3 regions of the Lactobacillus sp. B4026 genome follow, and region 2 is predicted to be linked to each of the others. Evidence: predicted binding sites of a transcription regulator. Region 2 holds the regulator's gene; each other region holds the start of a gene.
What was found. The regulator HrcA, encoded in region 2, represses chaperone genes, less so after heat shock. The targets are predictions, from matches to a motif close to TTAGCACTCNNNNNNNNNGAGTGCTAA.

Region 1 (8,099 bases), on a different contig from region 2:
GTAACCGGCGAGAAAGCTGACCACTCGGATTTACCGCAAAATAAGCAGGTTATCCAGGCAATTCGGGAATACTTACTGAGAAAACCAGATCGACCAGTTAAGCCGGGAAAACAGCTGAAACCAAGAAGAAAGGATCGTAATACATGAAATATCAAGAACAGCCGACTAAAATCGAAGTTATTGGTGGCAGGGTCAACAATTTAAAAAATATCAATGTGGCCATTCCATTGCACCGATTTGTCGCAATATCAGGTTTAAGTGGTTCGGGTAAATCCAGTTTAGCAATGGGTATTCTGTATTCTGAAGGTGCCCGTCGCTACCTTGATTCGCTGGCGGCTTACACTAAAAGGCGAATAAGTCAGGTCGGGCGGGCACAAGTCGATGAGGTAAAGCACATCCCTTCGGCGCTAGCCTTGCGCCAGCGGCCGAGTATTCCGGGCGTCCGGTCAACCGTTGGCACGGTAACAGAAGTTTTCAATGTTTTACGGCTAATTTTTTCCCGGTTAGGTTCGCCAGTTTGTCCCAATGGCCACCGGATGGCGCCAACAATCAAGATTGCTGAAGCGATGGATTTAACCGGTGAGGCAATGGGGCGCCTTACTTGCCCAGCTTGTGGCGAACAATTCTATGCTTTTAGTGCAGAAGATTTTGCCTTTAATTCCGATGGCGCATGTAAAAAATGCCAAGGTTTAGGAACAGTAGAACAAATTGATGATAGTAAGATTATTGCTAACGAAGAATTAACTCTAGAAAATGGTGCCGTGGCGACCTGGCAGATTCCGGGTCGCAATTGGATGTGGCGCATCGCCCGTGAACTTGGTGTCCGGACAGACGTACCGTACAAAGACTTGACTAAAGCAGAAAAGGAAATTGTTTTACACGGCAAGGAACGTAAGGTGCCGGTGGATTTGCCTACTTCAACGGGCCGAGTTTATCATCTCGATGCCTTATATGAAAATGCCTATAATGCTGTGGCCAATTCACGCAAAACTACGAAATCAGAGCGTGGACTGGAACGGATTAATTCTTTTTACCGTTTTAAAACCTGCCCGCGCTGTCATGGGCACCGGATTGACCCAAGTCGCTGGAGTCAATTGGTAGCTGGAAAAAATATTGTTGAAGCAGAACAACTTACGCTCGGTGAACTTGACGATTATATGAAAGAAATCGCAGCCTGGTTGCCAGATGATATGCAAGCTTTAGCGCAAAATCTGACGGGTGAATTGCTGCATCAGGTTAAGCCCCTACTAAAATTAGGGTTAGATTACTTGAGCTTAGCTCGTCAGGCTAATAGTCTTTCAACTGGTGAATTGCAGCGAATTCAATTGGGGCGCACCTTGCGGACAGAAACTACAGGAGTACTTTATGTGCTGGATGAACCATCTGTGGGACTGCATCCAGATAATGTTGCTGGGTTAATTGAGGTTTTTCACGAACTGGTCAATCAAGGCAATTCATTAGTCGTTGTTGATCATGAAACTTCAATTATAAGTGCTGCTGACTGGATTGTTGAAATTGGTCCGGGTTCAGGTTCGCAGGGCGGCCAAATAATCGCTGAAGGTTCGCCAAAAGAAATTGCGCAGAAGCCAGAATCCCTAATTGGTCCGTATTTAAAAGGAACAGCTCCGCTTTATGTGCGGCCACAGGTGGATACAAAGAAGCTTTTTAGTGAAGGCACAATTAAGTTTACTGTCAAAGGCCGCTTTAATTTACAAAATGTTCACACGCAAATTCCGGTTGGGCGGTTGACTGCAGTTACGGGTTTTTCTGGAGCAGGCAAAACAACGTTAATTCTTGATTCGCTCATTCCCGCATTAAAGGCGCAAGAAAAACAGGTAGATGGTCCAAGCTGGGTAAAAGATTTGACTAGCGGTGGAATCAAAAATGTTATTAGCGTTGATTCTTCGCCGGTTGGCAAAAATCAGCGTTCTACGGTCGCTACTTATACTGATATTATGGATAATTTGCGCAAATTATTTGCCCGCCAGCCGTTAGCTCAAAAGCTAAAGTATAAGGCAGCGCATTTTTCCTACAATAATAAAGAAGGTGCGTGTCCGGCATGTGGTGGTACCGGAGCAATTTCACTTGATATTCAGTATTTGCCCGATATGGTTGAGACTTGTTCGGTTTGTGGCGGTCACCGGTTTAACCAAGACGTCTTGCGTGTAAAATGGCATGGACTGAGTATTGCAGACGTGCTTGATTATTCGGTTGACGATGCTTTGAAAGAACAGTTATTTAGGGATGAGCCTAAGATTGAAAAAACAATTACTACTTTGCATGATATGGGGCTAGGATACCTGCATTTAGGTGAATCAACACCTGCGTTGTCAGGCGGAGAAGCACAGCGGCTAAAATTGACTAGTCATCTCCACCGGCGGCAAAAAGGCAGTCTTTTTGTCTTTGATGAGCCAACAGTTGGTCTTCATCCACACGATGTTAGGACCTTGCTAGCTGTTTTTCAAAAATTACTGAAGCAGAAGGCAACGATTATTACGATTACTCATGATCTGGATATTATGGCTAATAGTGATTATATGATTGACATGGGTCCACGCGGTGGATTGCAGGGAGGAAAAATTGTTGCATGTGGGCAGCCTGTGGATATATCGCACAAAAAGGATAGTTTAACCGCCAAATATTTGGCTGAACACATGAATTTATATCAAAAATAGCATAATTATTAAACCTTGATAACAACAATAAAGTTGATTTATCAAGGTTTTTTAGTTAAAAAAGGAAAAATTCACAAGTTAAGCAAAAAAATGTGGAAAAGTAAGCAAAAAGGGTTGCATTCTGTGGATAACCTGCTACAATATTATATGTAAGCAGTTAGCAGTCGACAGCATCGAGTGCTAATTACAAAATTTAAACCTATTAAAGGGGTGTATATGTATGGCATATTTTGATAACGAATTTGACAATCTATTTAACGAATTAAATAATTCTTTCTTTAACAATGATGATAATGGCTCGATTCCAGTTCACTATTCGAGCATGAATATTTCTCCACAAGGCATGAACCAGAACGGCCAAATGCCTGGTCAACCAAAAAAGGAAAAACCAATTGGCGTTGACTTAGTTGAGCAAGCTAAAAACAATAAATACGATCCTGTAATTGGTCGTGATGAACAAATCCAAGAAGTAATTGAAATTTTAAGCAGACGTAAAAAGAATAATCCGGTTTTAGTCGGACCTGCAGGTGTTGGTAAAACCGCGATTGTTGAGGGCTTAGCACAAAAAATTGCTTCAGGTGATGTTCCTGACAAGATGAAAGATAAGCATATTATTGCAATTAACATTAATGATATGGTTGCGGGTTCTAGCCTTCGTGGTAGTTTCGAAGAGCGCCTGAAGAAGGTAATTGACGAAGCTAAAAAGAATCCAAACATCATCTTATTCATTGATGAAATTCATAACATTGTTGGTGCAGGTTCAACTGATTCTGAAAATAATAGTGGCGATGCTGCTAACATTTTGAAACCAGCTCTGGCTAGTGGTGACTTGAACTTAATCGGTGCAACGACAACAGGAGAATACCGTCGAATTGAAAATGATGCTGCTTTGGCACGTCGTTTCCAACCAGTACAAGTTCCAGAGCCATCCGCTGATGTAACGGTTAAAATTTTAGAGGGTCTAAAGAAAAAGTATGAAGACTATCACCACGTTAAATACAGTGACAGTGCTTTACGCTTAGCCGTTGAATTATCACAACGTTACATTCAGGGTCGCTATTTGCCAGATAAGGCAATTGACTTAATGGACGAAGCTGGTGCTAAGAAGGGTCTTGACACTATTCCTAGTGATGAAGCATCAATTAAAAAGAGAATTACTAGTCTTGAAAAGGAAAAAGAAGAGGCCGCTAAAAATGAGGACTACAATAAAGCTAGTGATTTGAAGAAGAAGATTGAGGAATTACGTGAAAAAGCTGATCACGTTGATGATGCTGCAACTCCACGCGTAACCGACCAAGACATCTATGCTTTAATTGAAGCAAAAACTAAGATTCCAATGAGCGAACTTCATGCCAGTGAGGGACAAAAGAACCTTGATTTAGCTGCTAAATTAAAGAAGGCCGTTATTGATCAGGATAATGCAATTGACGTGATTACTGATGCAATTGCCCGTAAGCAAGTATTCAAGGATAATAATCGTCCAACTGGGTCATTCCTACTGACTGGTCCAACTGGTGTTGGTAAAACTGAGCTGGCTAAACAATTGGCAATTCAATTGTTCGGCGGTGAAAATCACCTGATTAGACTTGATATGTCCGAGTACCAAGACCAAATGGCAGTTAATAAACTGATTGGTTCAGCACCAGGCTATGTTGGCTACGGTGAAGGTGGACAATTAACTGAAAAAGTACGGCATCAACCATATAGCTTGATTTTGTTTGACGAAATTGAAAAAGCTAATCCACAAGTCTTTAACGCATTATTACAAATTATGGATGATGGTCGCTTAACCGATGCCCAAGGTAGAACTGTTTCATTTAAAGATACAATATTGATCATGACTTCAAATGCTGGGTATTCTGATAACTTACTCAAGGATGGCAAGGTCGACCATGATAAAATGATCAAAGCCTTAGAAGCTTACTTCAGACCAGAGTTTTTGAACCGGCTTGATGCAATCGTACCGTTCAATTCACTGACCGAAGAAGATATGACTAAGATCATTGATATTTACTTAAAGAAGATGTCACATGTCTTAGCTAAGAGGGATGTGAAAGTAGAAATTTCCCCTGAAGCAAAAGCTTACTTGGCAGAAAAAGGCTATGATAAGAAATTTGGTGCACGGCCACTACGTCGGGTAGTTGAGCAAGATCTGGAAACTCCAATTGCAAAATTGCTAATGAAGGAGCCTGACACCAAAGAAGTTAAGTTTACTGCAGATGACCAGCATGTTTACTTAAATGGTGATGCAGTTTTAACTATCACACCAAAAGCTGATAAGACCGATAAAACTAAATCTGAAACTAAAGAAAATAAGGACTAATTGAAAATTAGGCTAATTGCTAAACAATAATTGAGGACTAGTTTCCGCTACTTCGCGGGAGCTAGTCTTTTTTTGTCTAAATTTGAAGTAGTAAGTTTTTTCCTGCCCAATGGTTATTGCCTTTTATCATAGTATTGAACTACTGACTGAACTATTTGTTTCACGTGTGACACTCAAGCAGAGTTAACTATTTTTTGCCAAAAAGATATTTTGGTAATTTGTGCAATAAAGGATTGACATCATTAAATTTATGGTCTAAATTAGTTAACAATTAACTATTAATTAAAAAGCTAATAGTTTATTATTAGTTTATGTAACATAAGGAGTAATAAAGGGTGGATTGTTATGAAACAACGAGTAGAAGATCTTGATTGGAAAAATTTAGGCTTCGTTTATCGCGATTTACCATATCGCTATGAAGCTAAATATAAAGACGGCGAATGGCAAGAAGGAAAGTTGGTTGAGGATTCAACCATTACCCTTTCCGAAGGGGCAGAAGTACTGCACTATGGCCAAGAGATTTTTGAAGGTTTGAAAGCCTACCGGCGTGAGGACGGTAAAATCAACTTGTTTCGCCCAGATCAAAACGCTCATCGTTTTACTTTGTCAGCTCAGCGCTTGGCAATGCCACCATTTCCTGAAGACCGGTTTGTAGAGGCAGTAAAGCAAGTGGTGCATGCGAATGAAGAATTTGTGCCACCATATGATAGTGGCGCAACTCTTTATTTACGTCCATTCATGGTTGGTACCTCAAATGTTTTGGGTGTTCAAGCTGCCGATGAATACATTTTTCGCATTTTTGCCGTTCCGGTAGGGGCTTATATCAAGGGCTTGAACCCAGCCGACTATATTGTCAGCGATTATGACCGTGCTGCTTATGCGGGAACTGGTCAAGCTAAAACCTCAGGTAACTATGCCAGCAGTTTATTGCCATCGGTTGAGGCGCATAAGAATGGCTATGCCGATTGTTTGTACCTTGATCCACGTGAACATAAATATGTTGATGAGTTTGGTGGCGCCAACTTTTATGGCATTACCCAAGAAGGCCAATTTGTTACTCCTAAGTCAAAATCGATTTTAATTTCAATTACCAAACGGTCCTTGTTAGAGCTTGCTAAGGAGCAGGGATTAAATCCGGTTGAGCGCCAAATCACCTTAGAAGAAGCTTTTAAGATGAAAGAAGCTGGTGCAATGGGTACCGCCGCTGTTATTTCGCCGGTGGGCTCCATTACCTATAATGGTAAAAGGCATGTTATTTACAGTGAAACAGAAACCGGTCCGGTGACAACTAAACTGTACAATGAATTAGTTGATATTCAATACGGTAAAAAGAAGGGCCCAGAGGGCTGGGTACAAACACTGGATTAATATTATTAGCAGGCTATGGTAAATCAACTACATCTCCTAATTATATTTACAATAGCCGCAAAAAAAGCTGACAAAAATTTGTCAGCTTTTTAAGTGGAAGAATAACCAATTTTTACGGACCATTAACTAATAATCTGAGATTAAAGTTGCATTTGCGTAAAATTTGTTATATCTTCAAAGTAGTTATATTTGATAAAAGGGGCACTAGTTAGTCGCCTTTTTTATTTTGCCCTTTTTTCCGATTATAAAGAGCTTTACCCGCTTTAACATCTTCCCAAGTGCCAATCTTGGTATCTTCCGAATAATATCCGTCTAAGACGCCGATTTGCTGAAAAACGGTTTGCTTGTAAGCAACTTTGGCATTATATTCGGTAATATCAACATCAGCCAAAGATTTGTGCAGAGCAGTTAAGGGATCCATGTCCTTGCCGCCAGAAGTAAAGAGGGTACCGTGAGAATTAAGGATAAAACCGTTACGTAACGCCTTTTTGCCTAGTTTTTTGATTTCACCGGCGACATATTGGGCTAATTCTTCCGTACACATGGGATGCCACGTAAGGGTTCTAATTTCTTGTAATTTTTGTGTTGCCTCAGTGACATTCGGCATATTTAACCCGCTTGTTCCCCAAAACATGCACTGATCAGCATGGGAGTGAAAAACACACTTAATCTCGGGATTGGTATCATAAATGGCTTCGTGCATATTTATTTCACGTGTAACATTACCGTTGCCAGAAATAACTTTGCGCGTATGCGGTTCAATGACTAAAATTTGGTCGGCCGTTAGGTAACCCATGTATGCTTCTGACATCATGGTTGGCGTCATCACATAATAGTTTTTGCCGGTTTCGTCCTGCACTTTAATACTGATATTTCCACCAACAATATTGGTATCGCGCCGTTCCATTACCTCACGAACGACCTTGGCCAAATCTTCGCGTTCATATTCAAATGGTATTCTGCCTGCTGGATATTGCATCAAATTCTTCCTTTCTAATTATCTTTTGTTGTAGTGACTCTGTGTTTTTTAGAAAAAAGAATACCACTTCCTTTCTTATCGATTAGCATCCCTAAACCAATTACGAAAATGTTTAACCAATATTGATGGGAAAAAATTGCTAAAAAGAATAAGCTAAAGGCTAAAAAGGATAAGCAGGTCCAAAAAAATTTACTTTTTACCATTTTTACACCATTACTTTAACTTGCTATATTTCAATGCCGGAATCGGGTTCTTTTTAAATGACCGGTAAAGGAGCCAGAAAAGTGCCAGAAGGGCAATTAAACCAACAATCGCCCAGATGTTACCACGACCTACCCAAGCCATTAAAAATCTTAATTCCGGTGCTTCGATTGAGCTCCAAGAAACTTGGGCACCTGCTGGAACTTTAATTGAAGTACTTGATTTCGCTAACTTAGTAAAAATATCAGCAAAATATGATGCGCCGTACAAAAAGATTGGTTCGTAAATAATGCCGAGAACCATCATTCGTAAGAGATTGCCACCAGTCAGTAGTAAGCCGCCAACGCCAATACAATAATTAATTACACCTGCAATTGGTAAAATCTTGTTACCTGGCAAAATAGCCGCATAAATAATTGAAATTGGGATCATTAGCACCATGGTTACCCATAATTCGGTACTCTGCCCTAAGATTGGCCAATCTAATCCAATAACGAATGTTCTTCCTTTAACGTGTTTTTTCATAAAATTACTCATAGTAGTTCCAAATGGT
Region 2 (8,099 bases):
AAAATTCTGCGGAAAAATATTCGTGATCCACGCGTAAGCGATGTTACAATTACTGCAGTTGAATGTACTAATGATTTGTCGTATGCAACTGTTTACTACAGCATTCTTTCTGAAAATCCAAAAAAGGAAGAAGAAGCTGCTGCAGGACTTGAAAAAGCAAAGGGCATGATGCGTCATTTGCTTGGTCAAATTTTAACAGTTTATAAGGTGCCTGAATTAATTTTCAAGCGAGACAATTCAGTAAAATATGGTAGTAAAATTGATCGACTAATTGCTGAAGTTAAAAAGCAAGATGAAGATCGAAATAATTAACCAAAAAGCGCTGTTGGGCGCTTTTTTAGTGGGTAAGGTAAAATGATAAATGGAATTTTAGTGGTAGATAAAGACAAAGGCATGACCAGTGCTGACGTCGTCTACCATTTACGCAAAGCCCTTCATATTAGGAAAATCGGTCATGCTGGTACTTTGGATCCCGATGTAACTGGTGTTTTGCCAATAGCGATTGGTCAGGCTACCAAGTTAATTGAACTAATGCATACGCAAAATAAGAAATATGTGGGGACAGCTATTTTAGGCTATGCTACTGATAGCTATGATATAAGTGGTAAGGTTCTCAAAAGTCAGAAGTTGACTGATCCGATTGCAAAAGAAGAAATTGAACAGCAAATGCAAAAATTCGTTGGCCAAATTGAACAGGTACCACCAATTTATTCAGCTGTCCGGGTTAATGGTAAGCATTTATATGAATACGCTCGTGAGGGTATCGAAGTAGAACGGCCAAAAAGGCAAGTGCAAATTTTTGCCTATGATACTATGTCTGAACCGGTATTTGATTCAAAAACCAGTTTTCAAGAATTTGATTTTCAAATTGAATGTAGTAAAGGTACATATGTAAGATCCCTTGTTAATGACTTAGGCACCCGGCTCGGGGTTCCAGCCGTGATGAAAACATTACGCCGGACTGCAAGTTCTGGTTTTACCATTGATCAAGCGGTTAAACTTGATCAAATTATTGCTCATCCTGATGAAGTGACCAACTTTATTCAACCAATTGATGCCTTTTTTAAGGACTATGAAACTTGCGATTTAACTAGTGGTCAATGGCTAAAAGTAAAAAATGGCAATTCAATTCCTTTGAAAACGAATGCAAAAAAGGTTGCATTAAGGTACAATAATAGCGTTAAAGCAATCTATCAAAAGGATGATGCTGTTTATCGCCCTGATTTGATGCTGTTACAAAACGAATAGGTGAAATGAAGGTTATTTATCGTGCACATTATCCATTTAACTTACCCCATCGGCGAAAAGCTATTTCCAACTAATATTATCTTAGCGCTTGGTTTTTTTGATGGCGTCCATCTCGGACACCAACAGTTAATTAAAATTGCCAAAAAAAAGGCAGACGACAAGCACTTGCCCTTGGTTGTAATGACCTTTGACCGTCATCCTAAAGAGGTTTACCAAAATTCACAAGTTACCTATATAGATAATTTAGGTGAAAAAGCCTATAAAATGCAAAAACTTGGTGTCGACTATTTATTGGTCATGCATTTTAATGAGCAATTTTGCCAGTTAACTGCACAAGAATTTGTTGATAACATTGTCGTCAAACTGGGTGCTGACACGGTAGTGGCTGGCTTTGATTATACTTATGGTCCCAAAGATATTGCTAATATGAAAAATTTCCCTAAATTTGCTAGAGGCAGATTTGAAATAATTGATGTTCCGAAACAATCTTATGATGGTCAAAAGATTGGCTCGACGGAAATTAAAAAGGCAATTACTGCTGGTCAGATGGACTTAGCAAAAAAACTTTTGGGTGCGCCATATGTTATGTCTGGGACAGTAGGTCATGGTCTGCGTAATGGACATAAATTGGGCTTTCCTACAGCTAATCTAGTATGGGATACTAACAAAGTGGTGCCAAAGGTTGGCGTGTATGCAACCCGAACTAAAATTAAGGGTCAATGGTATGACTCAATGACTAGTGTTGGCTATAATGTAACTATTAATGATAATAAGAAGATTTTTATTGAATCTAATTTATTTGGGTTTAATGAAGAAGCTTATGACGAGGACATGGTTATAAAATGGTACAAGTATACACGTGGTGAGATTAAGTTTGCTAACTTGAACGAGCTAAAAATGCAGATGAAACAAGATGAAGCTGAAATAAAGGCTTATTTTGCCCAGAGAAACTAATAAATTCTTCCGGTTAATTAGAAAACTGCATTTTGTCATAAAAAAGTTTAGCACTCGACTTGACATTCTGCTAAAAACTAGTATCATAATAATTGTTAGCACCTGATAAGTATGAGTGCTAAAAGTGAGGGCGATTTTTATGTTGACCGAACGTCAAGAATTAATTTTAAAGACAATTATTAATGATTTTACGCAAACGCATGAACCGGTTGGATCTAAAACGGTCATGAATCAGTTGCCAATTAAAGTTTCTAGTGCAACTATTCGTAATGAAATGGCTGCTTTGGAAGACAAGGGATTACTTGAGAAAACACACCTTTCAAGTGGACGCGTACCGTCTACAGAAGGGTATCGGTATTACTTAGATAATTTACTTGAACCTCTTCAAATCCCGTCGTCTGTTTACCAGAAAATTGTTAGTCAATTAGATCAGCCTTTTCACCAAGTCAACGAGATTGTACAGGAAGCTGCCAAAATTCTTTCTGACTTGACTAATTACACTGCTTTTGCAGAGGGACCCGAAAATAGTGATTTAACTATCACTGGCTTTCGAATCGTACCGTTATTTAATCGCCAAATTATGGCAATCTTGGTAACTAGTGATGGTAACGTCCATAGCCAAGTTTACAGCTTACCTTATAATGTTCACGGTGATGAAGTAGAAAAAGCTGTGCGGATGATTAACGATGAACTCGTAGGAAAAGCTTTAAGTGAGATAACTCCTACCTTGCTTAATCAGACCTTGGGTAAAAAGCTAACGAGTAATCATGTAAGTGAACTAATTGATTTAGTTGAAGATGTTATTAACGATGCTGCTAGTGAGCAGATGTACGTTGATGGTCAAATCAACTTATTGAATAATAGTTCGTTTGATGATGTTTCTAGCTTGCGTTCACTATATGAATTGATTGATCACAATGATTTGATTTCTAATTTTGTTGATGACAAGACTAATTCAGATGGTGGTAAATATCCGGTACGTGTAAGTTTGGGTTCTGAATTGTCAAATGATTTGTTAAGAGATTATAGTCTGCTTACGGCAGAGTATAGCGTTGGCTCCCATGGCAAGGGCATAATTGCTTTACTTGGCCCGAATAATATGCCATATTCACAAGTTATTGGCCTTTTGGAATACTTTAGAAATGAATTGGCTAAGAAACTACTTGAATATTATGGTAGGTTTAAATAAAGGAGGTTAGCCGTGAGTAAGGAAAAATATGTTAGCGAAAAAGATTTGGCCAAAGATAAAAGTCAAACAGAAAAAGCTACAAAAGATGAAAAAAGCAAAGTAAATACTAAGGCTGACGAACACGAAGATCAAAAATCCGCAGAAAAAAAGCTTGCGGAAAATTTAGCCAAAGCTCAAGAAGAAAAGAAAGACTTGGAGGACAAATTCCTTCGTAGTCAAGCGGAAATGCAAAATATGCAAAATCGCTACAATAATGAGCGTGCACAATTAATCAAGTATGAATCACAATCTTTAGCAAAGGATGTTCTACCAGCAATGGATAACCTTGAACGTGCCTTGAATACTAAAGTAGATGATGAAGCTTCTAAACAACTTAAAAAGGGTGTCCAAATGACTTTGGATTCTTTGATTAAGGCGATGAAGGATCATGGTATCAGTGAAATTGAAGCTGAGGGAGCTAAATTTGATCCTAACTTACATCAAGCAGTACAAACTGTAGAAGCTGAAAATGATGAACAAAAAGATCACGTTGTTCAAGTTTTACAAAAAGGATATTCATATAAAGATCGTACACTAAGACCAGCAATGGTTGTTGTTGCACAATAATTGAAAGGAAGATTATTAATGTCAAAAGTTATCGGTATTGACCTCGGAACCACTAACTCAGCAGTAGCAGTTTTAGAGGGTAAAGAACCAAAGATTATTACTAACCCAGAAGGTAACCGTACCACTCCATCCGTTGTCGCATTTAAAGATGGTGAAATTCAAGTAGGTGAAGTTGCTAAGAGACAAGCAATCACTAACCCTAACACAATTTCATCAATTAAGCGTCATATGGGTGAGACTGATTACAAAGTAAAAATTGGCGATAAGTCTTATACTCCACAAGAAATTTCTGCCATGATTTTACAATACATCAAGAAGTTTTCTGAAGATTATTTAGGTGAAAAAGTTACGGAAGCAGTTATCACCGTACCTGCATACTTCAACGATGCACAACGTCAAGCTACTAAGGACGCTGGTAAGATTGCCGGTTTAGAAGTTAAACGGATCATCAATGAGCCTACTGCATCATCACTTGCTTACGGTCTTGATAAAGATGCCGAAGACGAGAAAGTATTAGTTTACGACCTTGGTGGTGGTACATTTGATGTTTCTGTATTGCAACTAGGTGACGGCGTCTTCCAAGTTCTTTCGACTAACGGTGATACTCACCTTGGTGGGGATGACTTTGATAATAAGATTATTGACTGGCTTATCAAGAACTTTAAAGATGAAAATGGCGTTGACCTTTCTAAAGACAAGATGGCTTTACAACGGTTAAAGGATGCTGCTGAAAAAGCTAAGAAAGATTTATCAGGTGTATCATCAACTCATATTTCTCTTCCGTTCATTTCTGCTGGTGAGTCTGGTCCTCTTCACCTTGAAGCTGACTTAACTCGTGCTAAGTTTGATGAATTGACTGCTGATTTAGTTGATCGTACCAAGATCCCATTTGATAATGCGTTGAAGGATGCCGATTTAACTGTTGGCGATATTGATAAAGTTATTTTAAACGGTGGTTCAACTCGTATACCTGCTGTTCAAGAAGCAGTTAAAAAGTGGGCTGGTAAGGAACCTGACCATTCAATCAACCCGGATGAAGCTGTAGCTTTAGGTGCTGCTATTCAAGGTGGGGTTATCTCTGGTGACGTTAAAGATGTCGTATTACTTGATGTTACACCACTTTCATTAGGGATTGAAACAATGGGTGGCGTCTTCACTAAATTAATTGAGAAGAACACCACAATTCCAACTTCAAAGAGCCAAATTTTCTCAACTGCAGCTGATAATCAACCAGCAGTAGATGTCCATGTTTTACAAGGTGAACGGCCAATGGCAGCTGATGACAAGACTTTGGGTCGCTTTGAGTTAACTGACATTCCTGCTGCTCCTCGTGGTGTACCACAAATCCAAGTTACATTTGACATCGATAAGAATGGTATCGTTAATGTATCTGCTAAGGATATGGGTACTGGAAAAGAACAAAAGATTACTATTAAGAGTTCTTCCGGCTTATCTGATGAAGAAATTCAAAAGATGCAAAAAGAAGCTGAAGAACATGCTGAAGAGGATAAAAAGAAGAAGGAAGAAGTCGATCTTCGCAATGAGGTTGACCAATTAATCTTCTCAACTGAAAAGACCTTAGATGAAGTCAAAGACAAGGTATCAGATGACGATACTAAGAAGGTTAAAGATGCACTTGAGGCTTTAAAGAAGGCACAAAAAGATAATAACTTGGATGAAATGAAGACCAAGAAGGATGAATTATCAAAAGTTGCTCAAGATTTAGCCGTAAAATTATACCAAGCTAACGGTGGAGCTCAAGGTGCCCAAGGTCAAGCTGGTCCGCAGGCAGGCCCACAAAACCCAGGTTCACAAGATGGCGGCTCTGATAATGGCTCTGCTGGCGATGGTGAATTTCATAAGGTAGACCCAGATAAATAAAGGGTTTATAATTGAATAAATTAGAAAAGAACTGCCGCATAAGTAGTTCTTTTCTTTTGTAAAGTAAGGAGCTTTTAGATGGCACAAGAAGATTACTATGATGTGCTAGGCGTTGATCGGAATGCCAGTGATAAAGAAATTAACTCTGCTTACCGTAAACTAGCTAAAAAGTATCATCCAGATATCAATCATGAACCTGGTGCAGAAGAAAAATATAAAAAAATTAACGAAGCATATGAAGTTTTACATGACCAGCAAAAGCGGGCACAATATGACCAATTTGGTTCTGCTGGCGTAAATGGTCAGGGCGGCTTTGGCGGTGGAGCCGGCCAAGGATATGGCGACTTCGGTGGCTTTGGCGATTTCGGCGATATTTTTAATGATTTCTTTGGTGGTGCTGGGGCTTCGTCACGTCATGTTGATCCGAAAGCACCAACTCGTGGAGAAGATCTTGATTATACGTTAACAATTGACTTTATGGATGCGATTAATGGCAAGAAAACACAAGTTTCTTATACTCGCAGTGAAACTTGTCCAACTTGCAAGGGTAACGGTGCTGAAAAGGGTACTCAACCTGTTACCTGTGACAAATGTGGTGGTACGGGAATAATGACCGTTAGCCAAAAGTCAATGATTGGTGTAATTCGGCGGCAAACTACCTGTGATAAATGTCATGGTCGGGGTGTCATCATTGAGCATCCATGTAAGACTTGTCATGGTAATGGCGTTGTAGACGGTAAAAATACCATTGAGGTTAATATTCCAGCCGGAATTGATAATGGTCAACAACTCCGTTATGAAGGTCAAGGTGAAGCAGGTAAAAATGGTGGACCTTATGGTGATTTGTACATAAGCTACCGAATTAAGCCATCTAAAGAATTTGAGCGTAGTGGGAACACAATTTATACTACCGTACCAATCTCATTTGCTCAGGCTACTCTTGGTGATGAAATTACGGTTAAGACGGTCCATGGTGATAAGAAGTTAAAGATACCAGCAGGAACACAACCGAATAAGAAATTCACTATCCGTGGTGAAGGTGTTCCTTACCTTCGCGGTAATGGCAATGGTGATCAGGTTACTACTATTCAAGTCCAGATTCCAAAAACGATCAACGAAAAGCAAAAGCAAGCTTTAGTGGACTTTGTTAAAGCTGGTGGCGGCTCAATCACTCCCCAAGAAAAAGGCTTTTTTGAAAGACTAAAAGAGAAATTGCAATAATAACAAAAAGACATTAAGTTCTGAACTTAATGTCTTTTTTGTGGGTAAAAATAATGTTTTACCAAAAATTTTATCCCTAACGGTGAATTTGCTATAATAATAAAGATAGAAAAAAGGGTGCAAATAACATATGGATATTAAAAAACTACAAGATTATCAAAAACATATTCGTAACTTTTCAATTGTAGCGCATATTGACCATGGTAAATCCACAATTGCCGATCGGATTTTAGAATTGACGGATACTGTTTCAGAACGCCAATTAAAAAACCAAATGCTTGATGACATGCCACTTGAGCGTCAGCGGGGAATTACCATTAAAATGAACTCTGTTGAAATAAAATATCATGCTCAGGATGGAGAAGATTACATTTTTCATCTAATCGATACACCAGGACACGTGGACTTTTCGTATGAAGTTTCTCGTTCGCTTGCAGCTTGCGAAGGAGCCTTGTTGGTTGTTGATGCGTCCCAAGGTGTTCAGGCTCAAACTTTGGCTAACACCTATTTGGCTATTGACGATGACCTTGAAATTCTACCAGTCATTAATAAAATTGATTTACCTTCAGCCAATCCTGACCAAGCAAAAGAAGAAATTACTGAGATGCTTGGAATTGATGCAAGCAATGCAGCCGAAGTATCTGGAAAAACTGGCCAAGGTATTGCCAATTTACTTGAACAAATAGTTCAAGATATTCCGGCACCAGATGGTTCTCTGACTAATCCACTTAAAGCGCTTATTTTCGATTCAAAATATGATGATTATCGTGGTGTAGTATTATCTGTGCGGATTAAAGAGGGAACGGTCAAGCCTGGTGATCACATCAAAATTATGAACACAGGTAAAGAATACGAGGTTACTGAAGTCGGTGTTTCGAGTCCTCACCCTGTGAAGAAGGATATTTTAATTGCGGGAGATGTCGGTTATTTAACCGCTAATATTAAATCTGTCCGTGAGACTCGAGTAGGTGATACAATCACTTCTGCTGAAAAGCCAACG
Region 3 (8,099 bases), on a different contig from region 2:
TCATTGCCTTTTTTGTTGTTCATAAATTAGGTCATAATTAGTAAAATAACGCCATTTAATGCCGCTAAATAGACCGGCATCCACATTGTTTGCGTATATAAGTACGACCAAGCAAAAATCGCCCCAAATAGTGCATTAACCACCAACAAGGGGACAGAGCTTTGCCAGTTAAGCAGACTAAATAAGATACCAGAAGTAATAATTCCTAAAATGGCTGTTGCCACCGTATTACTACGGAAAGCATAATTAAATAAAAAGCCAGTTGTCAAAAATTCCTGCAAAATTGGCAAAACCAAGCCAACTGCTACCACTAGGAACCAATAGGTCGCGACAGATTCATGCTGCAAATAAGCAATTTGAAAACCATAGAATTTAATTTTGCCATAAGACTGCAACCAGGCAGTACAAATTCGCAAGGCGGTCACAACTATCGTTAAGCTGATAATCAGACCAAAATTGCTAAGCCAGGAGCCAGAAAAACTTCGGTCAAAAAAGCGCTGTTCACGGTTAAACCGATAAATAAAAAATAGTAATATCATCAAAGAAATTGTTGCAAATAAAATCAGATCCCAGATATGGATTGGCGAATTTTTAGCAACTAACTTGATTACGCCAGCAACCATTAAATAACCAATAAAATAAACGATGTAGCGTATAAGGTTGCCCTCTCTTGATGCTGGTGTATTCACTAAAATTACCTCTATCCTATATGTACCTTACAAATTCCATATTATAGCAAAAAAAGCTAATTTTATGAAACGCCAGCTTAGATTTTTCAGTTTGCTTTTTATTGTTAGCATCTTGCACTCAAACCAAGCCTAAGTGCTTATTTTAAAAAGGATTTTTCTCGGCAATACTAAATAAGCGCAAATGCTTTTGGTAACAGTCAATTAAGCGATACATGGCTACTTTATCACAATTATTCGTACGCGTTTCCGCCATTATGACCACCCACTAGGCTGCTACGTCTTATTGCCGTGGCGCCTTCCATTAGGCTGGAGGCTTTAACCAAACTTTTAAAGCCATATTTTCGCCTTATTTGGTCAATCGTTTCATCAATTTTACGTTTCTTTATTTGGGTAGAAGGCTGCATAAAGAAGGTTAATTGCTGACAAGTATCCGGAATGAGCCTGCTGCAGCTGACTCCCAGCGCCCGAACTGTTTCACCACGCCAATTTTTGCGAAACAAAGCCAGTATTTCTTGTACGAGTAAATCATTGTCATTAGTCGGTGAAATTTTCCGCTGAACATTGAAGCCCGTTCGATCGCCTGTCGGTTTATACTGCGAAAAGCCAACATACAAGCTAACACATTGGGTTTGAAGCTTATGCGCACGAATTCTGGCAGCAACTTGCTCACCAATTTCACGCAAAACAATTTCGAGTTCACGCTGATTAGTATAATCCTTGGTTAAAATTTGCGAGTTACCATAATTTTTCATTTTTGGAAAAAACTTTTCGCTAATAATACTGCGATCAACACCCCAACTCATTGCAAATAATTGTTCGCCAATTACGCCAAATTCTTTCTTCAAAATCGCGGGATCGGTATGTGCTAATTCATACATATTATTAATATGCAAACGCCGCAAATGATGCGCTGTTCTTTTGCCAATTCCCCAGACTTCTTCCATATCAGTAATTCGCCAAATTGTATCAGGAACATCAATATAATGCCAATAGTCAATCATTGAATGGCGGTGCTTAGCAGAAATATCCATTGCTAGTTTGGCAAGAAGCGGATTTTCACCAATTCCGCAAGTAGTATATAAGCCCAACTTATCCCTAATCTCACACTGAATTTTACGTGCGACTAAATAGGGATCATCCCCAAACAAATGCCAAGATTTAGTCATATCGATCATGCTTTCATCAATTGAATACGCATGAATATCTTCATCCGCCGCATACTCACGAAATATATCCAGCACTTGCATGCTGCGCTTAATATATAAATTCATGTGCGGATCAACCAGCAATAAATCAGGTGCATCTTTTTTAGTGGGCAAATCGCGCACACGCATCACGTTAGTTAAACCATACTTTGCTTTTGCTAAAGGAGAAGCCGCCATAATTAACCCTGAACCATACTTGCTATCAGGCTGATGGGACACCACTGCCAGCACAGCCTTCATGGGATTAAGTCCTAGTTCTAGCGCCTCACAGCTTGCAAAAAATGACTTATTATCAATCATAAACACTACGCGGTGGGGTTCATAACGATAATCATACATTTTTTCCACTCCTTGTTACAAACCTTTGTTCGTCTAAAGTTAATTATACAAACGCTAGTTCGATTAATCAAGTGCAAAATTTAGTCAATTGCCATAATAGTAACGTGATATTCTCCCGCAGGCGCCATTACGCTAACTGTCGTATTCACCTCTTTTTTCATTATTGCTTGCCCAAGAGGTGAATCAAACGCAACCTTTCCGTCGGCAATATCTGCTTCCATCCGGCCAACTACTTTATACTTCTCTGTTTCGTCATCATCATCAAATTTAAGTGTGACTGTCTTACCAAGGTCAACCTTCCCATCAGCGGTTTTATCAACAACATCAGCATATTTTAGTTGTTTTTCTAAGTACCGCACGCGGCTTTGTAAGTGACCCAGATCACGCTTGGCCTCAGTGTATTCAGTATTTTCCGACAAGTCACCCAGTGCCCGGGCCTCTTGCAAAATCTTAATTCTGCGCGGACGATCCTTTTTCAATTCAGCTATTTCGTTCTTAATTTTTTGGTAACCTTCCGGCGTCATTTTCTGATAATAAACCAATATTTTTACTCCTTTTGTTTGTTAGAAAAAAATTTTCCACAAGCTATTATTACTGCCACAACAGTTTTCAGCTTTTATTCTTAGCACTCGAAAATAAAGAGTGCTAAATGCTTTAATTTTAATTTTCTAGGTACTATAATAATAACTGTAATGAGGAAATAGCAAACACCCCATTACAAAACTTAATTAAATTTGAAAGGAAGCTTTTTACTATGGCAAATGATATGATGAATCGGCACAATGACTTATTTGATGCGATGAACGATTGGTTTGATCTTCCAAGAAAATTTTTTGACGATGGCGATATGGCCAAATTAATGCAATCAGACGTTGTTGAAAATGATAAAGAATACATTATCAAAGTAGACATGCCTGGAATGGATAAAAACGATATTAACTTAAACTACAATAACGGCATTTTGAGCGTATCAGGCTCTAGAAAATCATTCAAAGACCTATCTAATGATAAGAATAATAGTCTTATTCACCGTGAAAGAAGCGAAGGTCACATTTCTCGCAGCTTCAGATTACCAAATGTGGTTGCAAGTGAGATCCATGCAAAGTATGATAATGGTGTATTGACTATTACTTTACCAAAACAAAGTTCTGGTCAAAGTGATAATTCAATTCAAATTGATTAACTTATTTAATAAAGATTGCAAGAAGTTCAAGATAAGTTGCCAATACAAATAATTCTCTAAAACGAGTTCAGCTATTGAACCCGTTTTTCTTTTGGCTTAAAATATAAAGTAATTTAAAATTAGATTAAAAAAGGAGAATTATTAATGGGACACAAAATTACTGTTCAAGAGCTTGAAAAGTTTGCGAACAATTTTAATGACAACCCCAAAAATCAGGTTGTTGCCCGTGCTGCTCAAAAAAGCGGCGTTTCGATGGCAGCTTATAACGAGCGGGTTCAAAATGAACTAACACGTGTTTTTTCAACAGAATTAGATACTGAAAATGTTACTAACCAACTTCATTCAGGCCGCTGTTGGGAATTTGCCACTCTGAACATACTACGTCATCAATTTGGTAAAAAATATCACTGCAAGAATTTTACTTTTTCACAAAGTTATAATTTTTTCTGGGACAAAATTGAACGTGCCAACACTTTTTATGACAACATTTTGGCTACCGCTGATGAAAAATTAAATTCACGTACGGTTGAAGCCATCTTAGGCGGAGCCGGCGAAGATGGCGGACATTTTCATATGGGTGCTGCTTTAATCGAAAAATATGGTGTCGTTCCGTCATACGCCATGCCTGAAAGTTTCAACGCCAATAACACTGATGCGTTTGGCAAGACTTTAGGCGATAAATTGAGAAAAGATGCATTAGTATTGCGGGAATTGAAGCAAGCGGGCAAAGACAAAGAAGTCGAGCAAGCACGCGAGCAATTTTTAAGTGAAGTCTACCAGATGACGGCAATTGCAGTCGGTGAGCCACCAAAGAAATTTGACCTTGAATACCGCGATGATGACAAGAAGTACCACTTGGACAAAGACTTGACACCACTTGAATTTTTACACAAGTACATGGGCGAGGTTGACTTTAATGATTACGTTGTTTTAACTAACGCTCCTGATCGTGAATATAACAAGTTGTACGGCATCCCATTTGCTGATAACGTTGGCGGCGTCTGCAGAATTAAGTTCTTGAATGTACCGATGGAATACTTGGAAACTTACGCTGTTAACCAGCTAAAAGATGGTGAAGCCGTTTGGTTTGGTAATGATGTCCTTGTTCAAAGCGACCGCAAGCAAGGATATCTTGACAGCGATTTGTACAAGTATAGTGACTTATACGGCGTCGATCTCAGCATGTCAAAAGCTGACCGTCTACGGACCGGTTCAGGTTACGCCAGCCATGCAATGGTATTAGTTGGTGTCGATGAAGATAAAGGCCAAATTCGCCAGTGGAAAGTCGAAAACTCCTGGGGCGAAAAGAACGGTGACAAAGGTTTCTTCGTTATGAACGACAAATGGTTTAAAGAATATGTTTATGAAGTAGTTGTCCACAAAAAGTACCTAACTTCTGAACAAGTTGCCTTAGCCGAAGGTCCAGTAACTGACCTGCCAGCATGGGATTCAATCGCCTAAACTAAATTTATATAACTTAAAAGACGAAACTCGTTAAACGAATTTCGTCTTTTTTGTCATTATCAAACTTATTCTGCCCGCATCAGAATTTCGTCAAATTTCTTGAAAAATAGCTTCTTATCAGCTTTAGTTACCAAGGTAATCTCGCGGCCGTTAGGATCATCTTCCATTCGCCCGGCTGCAGTTCCGGTTGTAACTACCTTAACCCGCCTTTTTTCTGAAGCTAAAACTACTTCAGGATAAAGAGCACTAATTGCCGTTAAAACATCCCAGAAGTAGAGTTGCATCGTTTGAATTGGCGGATTAACGAGGAGACTATAAGCCTGCCCCACTAAATCAATTGCAGGATACTTGCGTAAACTTGCCCAGTGCATCTTCAATTCGTCCGTTAAAGGCAACTCTTCACTACTTTCAAGGCCGATAACTTCCATTGCAATATTTGACTTAAGAACGCGTTCGACCGCAAACGGATCCCAAAAAGCATTCCATTCTTGGGTACCATCAGCGTTAACTTGAACCACATTGCCGTGACCATCAAGCGAGCCACCCATCCAGTAAAGCTTGGCAATTTTATCTTCAATCGCTGGGGCAGCATCAAGTGCACGTGCCAAGTCGGTCAATGGGCCTGTCATTACCAGCGTCACTGGCTTTTGGGCATTCTCCAGTTTAGTTACGATATCAAGATGAGCTGGTTGATCAGCTTCTTTAGTCGTCATCTTACCAGCCTCATTTAATAGCGGCAAAGAGTTAAAAGAATAGGACGCTGTTCGCCAATCGGCCGGGAATTGATTGACCGCCCGAGAATTGGACTTTGCTATTGCTAATTGGTCTCCCCTTAAATTAAACCGATCCGTCATTTTGCGGCAAACTTCCACAGACGGATCAATATAACCGTCGGCATCAATTGCACTGACGCCAAGCAATTTAATATCGGGTGCGAGTAAGAAAAGCAAATACGACACTAGATCGTCGATATTACCATCATGATTAAAATAAATTTCTTTCATTTGTTCTCCTTATTTTGACTTAATATAATTTTGTCCGTCTGCTGCGGGTGCAACTGATTTACCAAAGAATAATACCAAAATGACAATCGTAATTACATACGGTGCAATTTGCATATAAACTGATGGGATATGATTGAAAAATGGCAGCTGGTTACCAATAATACTAATACTTTGCGCAAAGCCAAAGAATAATGATGCCAGCATTGCTCCAAGCGGATTCCATTTACCAAAAATCATTGCGGCTAACGCCATAAAACCTTGTCCCACAATAGTTGAAATGGAAAAATTACCAGAAATGGCCTGTGCAAAAACTGCCCCACCAATTCCTCCTAAGAAACCGGAAATAAGAACGCCCGCATATCTCATGGCGTAAACGTTAATTCCCATTGTATCAGCTGCTTGGGGATTCTCACCACAAGAACGTAAACGCAAGCCAAAACGGGTTTTATATAAAATCCACCATAACAAAATAGAAACAATAATTGCCAGCCAAGCAGGTGCAGAAGTGTTTTTAAAGAAAATTGGTCCAATTACTGGAATATTGGCCAAGCCAGGAAAGCTGAAATAGCCAAAACTTTGCGTAATGTTTTCGGTTTGACCTTTATCATAAATCGCTTTAACGAGAAAGACGCCGAGTGGTGGAGCCATCAAGTTCAAAACCGTCCCACTAATGACATGATCCGCATGGAAGTTAATTGTTGCTACCGCATGAAGCAGTGAAAATACTAAACCGACTATTCCACCAACAATTAACCCTAGCCAAGGAGTGGCTTTGCCAAAGGTGGATGCAAAAGTCAGGTTAAAGACTACTGAGGCAAAAGCGCCCATGGTCATAATTCCTTCAAGGCCAACGTTTGTAATCCCAGAATTTTCACTGTAAACGCCACCTAGTGAAGTAAAGATTAGTGGCGTTGAGTAAACGAAGGTGGAAGACACCAATAAAGATAAAATGGTAAGCAAATTCATTAGTTTCGTCCTCCTTCAGTGCTGGTTGCACTTGGTGCCTTGTCCTGAGTAGTAGCTATCTTTTCTTCTTGCTGCGAGTCACTAGCAGTTACCCGCTTATTTTTAAAGAGCAAGCCAATCACATATTGAATTGCCACAAAGAAAATAATTGCTGCAATCACAATCGAAACTATTTCATAAGGAATCCCGGCAATCGTCTGCATCCCCAAACCACCAATTTTTAAAATTGAAAATAAAATTGCTGCTAACAGGATGCCAATGGCAGTTCCACCACCCAGTAAGGCAACAGAAAGACCGTCCCAACCGATATCCAAGCTAGTTGTCTGGGTAAAATAATTTTGATATGTTCCTAATCCCTGAACAACACCGCCTAAGCCGGCAAAGCCACCGGATAAAAGCATTGAATACAGAATATTTTTCTTCGTCGACATTCCGGCATAACGGCTGGCAAATGGGTTGGCACCAACCGACCGAATTTCAAAGCCGGTGGTTGTCTTTTTCATTAAGTACCAGTAAATGAACACACCAATAATAGCTAAGAAAATTCCCGCATTAATCCGCGAATCACCAAACATCGAGCTGAGCCAGTCAATTTTTAAACTACCATTAGCAGCAATTGTTTTAGTTGTGTCCGTATCAATTCTCATCGTTTTCGGCATAATCTGCTGCATTAAATACTGGCAAGAATAAAGCACAATATAGTTCAACATAATCGTAGTAATCACTTCGTTGGTCCCAAACTGAGCCCTCAGCCAGCCAGCAATTCCGGCAACTAATGCACCGGCAGCAATCCCGGCAATAATTGCAAGTGGCAGCAATAATGCTTTAGGCATATTAGGATTAGCAAGCACCACCCAAATTGAAGTTAGCCAGCCAGCTTGTGCCTGTCCGGGTAACCCGATATTGAAAAAGCCGGCGCTAGAGGCAATGGCAAAACCAATAGCCGTAAAAATCAGCGGTGTAGCTTCACGAATAGTTTCACCGATTCCATTCATATTGCCCAGAGCACTCGAAAACATTGACGCATATGCTTCAAACGGATTATAGCTCCATACAAGCATAATTAAAGCACCAACTAAAAAGCCGGCGAGAATTGAAATAATTGGTACTAAGATTTTTTTAGTTTTGGGATTTACTTTAAGCAAGAGCGTTGCCTTCTTTCTTGATACCCGTCATTAACAAGCCTAATTCTTCATCACTGGTTGTTTCGGGCTTTACTTCACCCGAAATCTTACCGTCATGAAGAACA

Region 1: a site for HrcA is predicted at 2,833-2,859, ahead of J3U69_RS04695 (ATP-dependent Clp protease ATP-binding subunit). Genes of this name have one in related genera too.
Region 3: a site for HrcA is predicted at 2,856-2,882, ahead of J3U69_RS05480 (Hsp20/alpha crystallin family protein). Genes of this name have one in related genera too.

The regions. Positions count from the first base shown of each region.
Region 1 is NZ_JAFNPD010000004.1:4,216-12,314, forward strand. Features, by position in the region: gene J3U69_RS04685 (alpha/beta hydrolase) at 1-147, shown strand, start outside; gene J3U69_RS04690 (ATP-binding cassette domain-containing protein) at 144-2,675, shown strand; gene J3U69_RS04695 (ATP-dependent Clp protease ATP-binding subunit) at 2,896-4,998, shown strand; gene J3U69_RS04700 (branched-chain amino acid aminotransferase) at 5,344-6,366, shown strand; gene J3U69_RS04705 (class II aldolase/adducin family protein) at 6,575-7,345, opposite strand; gene J3U69_RS04710 (PTS galactitol transporter subunit IIC) at 7,559-8,099, opposite strand, start outside.
Region 2 is NZ_JAFNPD010000002.1:121,963-130,061, forward strand. Features, by position in the region: gene J3U69_RS02470 (ribosome-binding factor A) at 1-312, shown strand, start outside; gene truB (tRNA pseudouridine(55) synthase TruB) at 355-1,248, shown strand; gene ribF (riboflavin biosynthesis protein RibF) at 1,270-2,202, shown strand; gene hrcA (heat-inducible transcriptional repressor HrcA) at 2,342-3,391, shown strand; gene grpE (nucleotide exchange factor GrpE) at 3,404-3,997, shown strand; gene dnaK (molecular chaperone DnaK) at 4,016-5,878, shown strand; gene dnaJ (molecular chaperone DnaJ) at 5,957-7,099, shown strand; gene lepA (translation elongation factor 4) at 7,230-8,099, shown strand, end outside.
Region 3 is NZ_JAFNPD010000005.1:20,703-28,801, reverse strand. Features, by position in the region: gene J3U69_RS05495 (CPBP family intramembrane glutamic endopeptidase) at 27-689, opposite strand; gene J3U69_RS05490 (nucleotidyltransferase) at 920-2,233, opposite strand; gene greA (transcription elongation factor GreA) at 2,314-2,775, opposite strand; gene J3U69_RS05480 (Hsp20/alpha crystallin family protein) at 2,988-3,416, shown strand; gene J3U69_RS05475 (C1 family peptidase) at 3,561-4,877, shown strand; gene J3U69_RS05470 (nucleoside hydrolase) at 4,946-5,884, opposite strand; gene J3U69_RS05465 (ABC transporter permease) at 5,894-6,850, opposite strand; gene J3U69_RS05460 (ABC transporter permease) at 6,850-7,995, opposite strand; gene J3U69_RS05455 (ABC transporter ATP-binding protein) at 7,988-8,099, opposite strand, start outside.